3 regions of the Gracilibacillus phocaeensis genome follow, and region 1 is predicted to be linked to each of the others. Evidence: riboswitches for the same ligand, from Rfam matches in the RefSeq annotation. Region 1 holds a riboswitch; each other region holds the start of a gene.
What was found. Region 1 has a riboswitch for S-adenosylmethionine ahead of E0E32_RS08340 (thiolase family protein). Riboswitches for the same ligand answer to the same signal wherever they lie in the genome.
Positions count from the first base shown of each region.

Region 1 (2,272 bases):
ACGATGCAACTTTATCAGAAACACCAAATCAATCCTTTAGCATCGCTTGGCTGTCTCCCTATTATCATTCAATTTCCGATCTTAATTGGTTTTTACTATGCGATTCGTAGCACACCGGAGATTTCCACTCATTCCTTTTTGTGGTTTAGTCTGGGAGAGGCAAATATCTGGATGGCATTGATAGCCATGGCGGTTTATTTTGTGCAATCAAGAGTGACACAAATGGGTATGGATCCCGCTCAGAAAAAACAAATGGCGATCATTGGTCTGATCTCACCGGTCATGATTGGTCTGGTTTCTTTTGGGGCACCAGCAGCACTTCCGCTGTATTGGACGACGGGTGGCTTGTTTTTAATTGTTCAAACACTGATTTCCAAGAAACTGTATCAACCAGGAACTTTATCCACTGCCATTAGCTATAAATCGAAACAAACATAGAAGGTTATTCAAGAGACAGGGTGGTTTGCCCTGTCTCTTTATTTGTGGATACGGAAATGACGGCCAAAATGAGAGGAGAATCGTAAAAAAAGTCCGTCATCCGCAACGAGATCGCTTTCCTGTTTAAAAATTTTTCGATAATTCTTGACAAGGGTTTTTTCTTGTGATAAAGTATACCATGTTACTTGGTATTATTTGAACGCTTTTTTACTATATTAATAGATGCAGATACAATCAACTCTCTATGTTGCTATAGAGAGTTTTCCAAACTTATAAAATTATATAGAAATATCTTATCCAGAGTGGTGGAGGGACATGGCCCTGCGAAACCCGGCAACCTTTAAGTGCATGCAGCTTAAAAGGTGCTAAATCCATCAGGTATCATCCTGACAGATAAGAAGTGGAACAGTCCTCTTTTTATCGAAAGAGGGCTTTTTTTATTAGATGATCGATAACATAGAACGAGGGGATTATAATGACAGTTGTTATTTTGGATGGGAAACGAACACCTTATGGTAAATGGAATGGGGCATTGGCGGGGTATAACGCTGTATCACTTGCCAGCAAACCATTAACTCATTTAATAGAAAAATATCCGACTCTGGGAACGATTGATGGCGTGATACTGGCACAAGTGATTCAAGCTGGCCAAGGACAGAATCCTGCGAGGCAAGTGGCATTTCAGGCGGGGTTAGACAGTCGGATTCCGGCGATGACAGTAAATAATGTTTGTCTTGGCGGGGTAGCCACCGTGATCGACGCTGTAAGAAGAATCAAACTTGGCGAAGGGAACACCTACATTGTTGGTGGAATGGATTCCATGTCCAACGCTCCTTACGTCATTCCAAAGCCTAAACCCAAAGACTTTGGTCATCAGCAAATGACGGATACCTTGCTTCGAGATGGATTATCCTGCGCCTTGAGTGAACAATCCATGGGCGTGTTGACAGAGCAGTATAACCCATCCTTTCACATTACTAGAGAAGAGCAAGATAACATAGCTTTTTTATCACAAACACGGGCAGCAAAAGCGCGTGACGCTGGACGATTAGCGGAAGAAATCGTGCCGTTTGATCAGGTGTTAGTAGAAGATGAGGGAATACGGCCTCAGACCACATTGGATAAATTAGCAGGTTTGTCACCTGTTTTTGCAAAGGATGGAACGATTACGGCAGGGAACGCTTCACAAATGACGGATGGTGCGAGTGTTGGAATTGTCACTACTTCAGCTAAGGCAGAAGAGTTGAATACGGAGCCACTTGCTTGTGTCAAGGATTGGGCAGAAACTGCAGGGCCAGATACCAGCCTACAAACCAAACCAGCAGATGCCATCGAAATGGTATTAAAACAGCAAAAACTTACCGTGGAAGATATTGATTTATTTGAAATAAATGAGGCATTTGCCAGTGTCGTTATTGCCAGTGCCAATCAATTATCTATTTCCGAGGATAAATTAAATGTAAATGGTGGTGCAATAGCTATTGGTCACCCATTAGGCGGTACCGGTTTCCGACTGGTTCTAACTCTTGCCTACGAATTAAGACGACGAGGTGGGGGGAAAGGAATCGCTGCATTATGTGGTGGTGGCGGACAAGGAATCGCGATATTAATAGAGGTAAATGGGAAAGGGGATAAAGCATGAGTGTGGAAATAAAAGAACGCAATCATCATTTATTATGGGAGCCTACTCAGCAGGATATCGAACAATCAAACTTAAAAAGCTTCGCCACACAAGTGAATCAGCCATTATTCCCTTATGAAAGGTTGCATCGCTGGTCGATAACCCATATCGGTGCCTTTTGGTCGGCTGTTTGGGATTACGCCGAGCTGATAG
Region 1 is NZ_LR131144.1:102,527-104,798, forward strand. Features, by position in the region: gene yidC (membrane protein insertase YidC) at 1-438, shown strand, start outside; SAM riboswitch class I at 729-838, shown strand; gene E0E32_RS08340 (thiolase family protein) at 914-2,080, shown strand; gene E0E32_RS08345 (acetoacetate--CoA ligase) at 2,077-2,272, shown strand, end outside.

Region 2 (2,272 bases), 1.4 Mb from region 1:
TGCTCCTTATGGAAGGGAAATAAGATGTAATTCCACTGCAACAGCTCAGGTAAACTGCTTTTGATCTTTTCAGATAGAGAAGGGCGCCAATGTTTATTTTGCATCACCCGCTTTTCGATATAGTGTTGTTCATTGATAATCAATGCGGTATTGAGTAAGAAAAGGTCCTTATGTACATGGAAATACTCCCACATGACTTGCATGAAAATGGATATTCCAAAATAAGGTAGTAAATAGCTAAGATCTTTTTGATGACGCAAGCCTTCTGCATACAGTAGTAATTGGGGGTAAGCATCTTGAAAGATTAACCAATTGTTTTTTTCTAATAAGTTGAAAAAATAATGTTGCTGCTGCTCAGACAATAGTTGTCGATAATTGCTGCCTCTTAGATCGGTCATATTCCAACCTGCATTTCTAGAAACCATATGCGCAAGCATGGACCAATTGATTTCAGGATAGTCCAAATAAAAGTCTAGATAAGCCTTTGTCCGAGTCAAATTATTAAGATTGGCTGATTTGGTTTTCCTGACGACTAATCGGATGACATGCTGATCTTCGTGAGAAATTTTTGGGAATGCTTGCTGATTAGAGTTGTTTAACTTTTGTTTAAGCTTTCTGTATTCGTCTGGGATGGAAAGGATCAATTTGCTTACCTCCTTTTTTATAGAAATGTTTAAAAATAGTGTTGAATTCTTTTGATATTTGTAGTATGATTATTTTCATACAATTTTATTACATAGTAATTCTTATCCAGAGAGACGGAGGGATTTGGCCTGATGATGTCTCAGCAACCAGTCTAATCATTAGACACGGTGCTACTTCCAACAGATAAGAAGATTGTTCCCTTATAGTAGTAAAGGGCTTCTTCTTATCAGAAGAGGCCTTTTTTTACTGGATAAGTAACTATACCATAACATAAAAGGAGAGGATAACATGGTAGTGCAAGCAAAAACAGCACCATTTCGAGCCGATCATGTCGGAAGCTTATTAAGAACAGAGAAATTATTACAAGCAAGGAAAGAATATCAAGCTGGTCAGATTACGGATCAGCAATTACGTGAAGTTGAGAATCAGGAAATCAGCTATATTGTAGATAAGCAGATTGAAGTTGGTTTAGAGCTGGTATCTGACGGAGAATTCCGCCGTCGTTTCTGGCATACTGATTTCTTAGAACACCTTCATGGAATCGAAGGATATGTCCCGAATACAGGGTTTATTTTCAATGAAGACGAAGAAACAGAACGCTATGATGTCCGTAATATAGGTAAGGTATCATTTAATCCAGATCACCCTTTCTTACAAGATTTTAAAGAATTTAACGCAATCGTTGATGGCAGAGCAGTTGCTAAACAAACGATACCAAGCCCGAACCAGTTATTTAACCGAAGCATCAGAGATGAAAGTGTTTATCCTGATATAGAGGTCTATGCTCAAGATGTGATCCAGACGTATCGTGATGCAGTTAAGGCATTTTATGATGCAGGGGTTCGCTATCTGCAGTTTGATGATGTGTATATTGCTGGTTTGTCTTCGCCTGATATCCCATTCAATGATGGTGAATTCTCACGTGAATATTTAATCGATTTGGCATTAAAAGTGATCAATGCCGTGTTAGAGGATAAACCGAAAGATTTGGTGGTGACCACTCATTTATGTCGTGGTAATTATCGTTCTAACTGGGCATTTGAAGGAAGCTATGACTTAATTGCACCAACTTTATTCGCCAAAGAAAAGGTAGATGGCTTTTTCCTAGAGTATGATGATGATCGTTCTGGCGGTTTCAAACCTTTAGATCATATCCCAGCAGGCGGACCAAGAGTTGTATTAGGTTTAATCACTTCAAAACATGGTCAGTTGGAAGATAAAGAGACCATTAAACAGAGAGTAGAAGAAGCTTCACAGTATGTTCCATTAGATCAGCTTTGCCTAAGTCCACAGTGTGGCTTTTCTTCCACACATCATGGCAACAAACTAACAGAAGAAGATCAGTGGAATAAACTAAAATATATTGTTGCCCTAGCAGAAGAAATCTGGGGTTAATGAATGAAAAAAAGGTTTTGTATCGAATAGGATACAAAGCCTTTTTCGTTGGGGTGGTTTAGAGCCACTAACGACCAAAAAAGAAGGAATTAAGAAAAACCAGGCAACCCCTGTAAAGCGCTCTACTTTACATCATCCAACGTATCGGTATCGCGGTTTGTTATAGGTAAAAATCATTCCAAGTCCTATTATGTCAAGGGTTATATACATTCTTTGCTTATCAAAAAAATAG
Region 2 is NZ_LR131144.1:1,456,321-1,458,592, reverse strand. Features, by position in the region: gene E0E32_RS14740 (DUF2515 family protein) at 1-644, opposite strand, end outside; SAM riboswitch class I at 744-835, shown strand; gene E0E32_RS14735 (5-methyltetrahydropteroyltriglutamate--homocysteine S-methyltransferase) at 934-2,040, shown strand.
Region 2: another riboswitch for S-adenosylmethionine. It lies ahead of E0E32_RS14735 (5-methyltetrahydropteroyltriglutamate--homocysteine S-methyltransferase); the one in region 1 lies ahead of E0E32_RS08340 (thiolase family protein).

Region 3 (2,272 bases), on a different contig from region 1:
GTAATTGGTAACCAGCAAGGTGAAACCTGATACTAATAAAATGATACAAGCGACTTTCACTGTCATGATATCTTCAGGGATAATACCTTTACCGAGAGTACCTGTCACGTACTGTCCTCCGAATACACTACCAACTACTGCCCCTATCCCAGCTAACAGAAGGGCAAGTTGTCGTTTGGTAATTACTTTTGCCCCATAGACAATCCCCATGCTAGCAGCAGAACCACTTGCACCGATATTAAAAGCAAATAAACAAGCCGCTACAATTGCTATGATCGTTAACATCTTATCCCAACCTTCAGTCCATCAATTTCTTTAATTCATTTATACCGATAAGAAAACTTGGATTAATGATCAAAAAATGAAGTAGTAATCTCTTTACTACCATTTCTATTCATTACTCCCACACGTTTGCTTGTTTTACCTCATAATGAAAAAATCCTACTTGGCTTCAGTTAAGTAGGAAGTACACCTCTTATCTGCCAATTACTTGCTGGATTTAGCACAGTACATAAAGCCTGTTGCTGGGGATTCAATGGGCCAGTTCCCTTCTCCCCTCTGGATAAGAAAAACAATATAGGTTTTCATTTATTTCCTGTTATTAGTTGATCCTAAATATAAAGGATTCTACGTCTTCTGTCAATAGGATAACCAAAAAATTTTATAAAATAGGCTTGTAATCTTCCTCATTATAGGATATGATGCGTGTATGAAAATCCTATAAATAATAATCTTATCAAGAGAGGTAGAGGGACTGGCCCGATGACACCTCAGCAACCAGCATACAGATGTATGGTGCTAATTCCAGGCGGCTAACTACCGACAGATGAGAGAATACTATCTTAGTACACAAGAAGTCTTCTGCTTATCGAAGACTTCTTTTTGATTTTTACAGCGAAAGGATGAAAACCAATGAACAGAATGAAAACATTGCTTGCTCAAATCGGCAATCGCAAGGACGTACGAACAGGAGCGGTAGAACCTCCTATATACCTATCGACAGCTTATCAACACCCAACCCTTGGTCAATCAACGGGATATGACTATACCCGAACTGCTAATCCTACCAGGGAAATCGTTGAAGAAGCGATTGCCACGCTGGAAGGTGGCGTAAGGGGATTTGCCTGTGCCTCTGGAATGGCAGCTATTCAATTGATTTTTTCGTTATTCAAACAGCAGGATGAAATTATCGTTACAGAAGACATCTATGGCGGCAGTTATCGTTTGTTTGAGCATTTACAAAAGGCATATGAGATAAAGCCAGTCTATACCGATCCCAATGATATAGAACAAAAAATCACCAGTCACACCAAGGCACTATTCATTGAAACACCTACCAATCCGTTATTGATGGAAATTGATATAGAAGAAGTGGCTGCTATTGCCAAAAAACACCATCTGCTTTTTATTGTAGATAATACCTTCTATACCCCTTACCTTCAACAGCCACTATTGTTGGGTGCCGATATTGTTATTCACTCTGCGTCTAAATATCTGGGTGGACACAATGATGTCTTAGCAGGACTCGTTGCTGTCAAAGAGGAGTCCTTAGCAGAGCGACTTACCTATTTACATAATGCCATTGGTGCTGTACTGTCACCTTTAGACTGTATGCTGTTGATCCGAGGCATGAAGACATTGCCGCTGCGCCTAGAGCAACAACAAGCTAACGCGCAAGAACTGGTGACATTTTTAAACAAAGAACCACAAGTTGAAGAAGTCCTTTATCCAGGAAAAGGTGCTATGATTAGTTTTCGTGTAGTTGATAATAAGCTGGTTGCTTCATTTTTAGAAAAACTAAAGATTATCTCTTTTGCAGAAAGTTTGGGTGGTGTAGAAAGCTTTATTACTTATCCTACGACACAAACACATGCCGATATTCCGCAAGAAGAATTACAAAAACGTGGGATTTGTAACAAATTACTTCGTTTTTCCGTTGGTATTGAGCATGTGGAAGATTTGAAAGAAGATATTCAGCAGGCACTGAGAGAGAATTAAATAAACGCTTCTTCAGTGAAGTGCATAACCGAAGTATTTATGAAAGAAATGAAATCGGCAGAAGCAACATAAACCTGCCTCTGCCGATTTCTATCAAATACATTCGTTTTGCATATGAAAGTGCCTCATCCAAACAATAACCGAATCGCCCCAATAGCTGCAAACAACAACACCAATGTCTGAAATACCTTTTGAGGCATGATTTGAATTATTTTCACACCTATTAGCGCACCAATCAAGATAACGGGAATTAATAGAGCATTAAAGCTTAGTG
Region 3 is NZ_LR131141.1:379,538-381,809, reverse strand. Features, by position in the region: gene E0E32_RS02280 (inorganic phosphate transporter) at 1-285, opposite strand, end outside; SAM riboswitch class I at 473-569, opposite strand; SAM riboswitch class I at 731-833, shown strand; gene E0E32_RS02275 (methionine biosynthesis PLP-dependent protein) at 913-1,998, shown strand; gene E0E32_RS02270 (sulfite exporter TauE/SafE family protein) at 2,124-2,272, opposite strand, start outside.
Region 3: another riboswitch for S-adenosylmethionine. It lies ahead of E0E32_RS02275 (methionine biosynthesis PLP-dependent protein); the one in region 1 lies ahead of E0E32_RS08340 (thiolase family protein).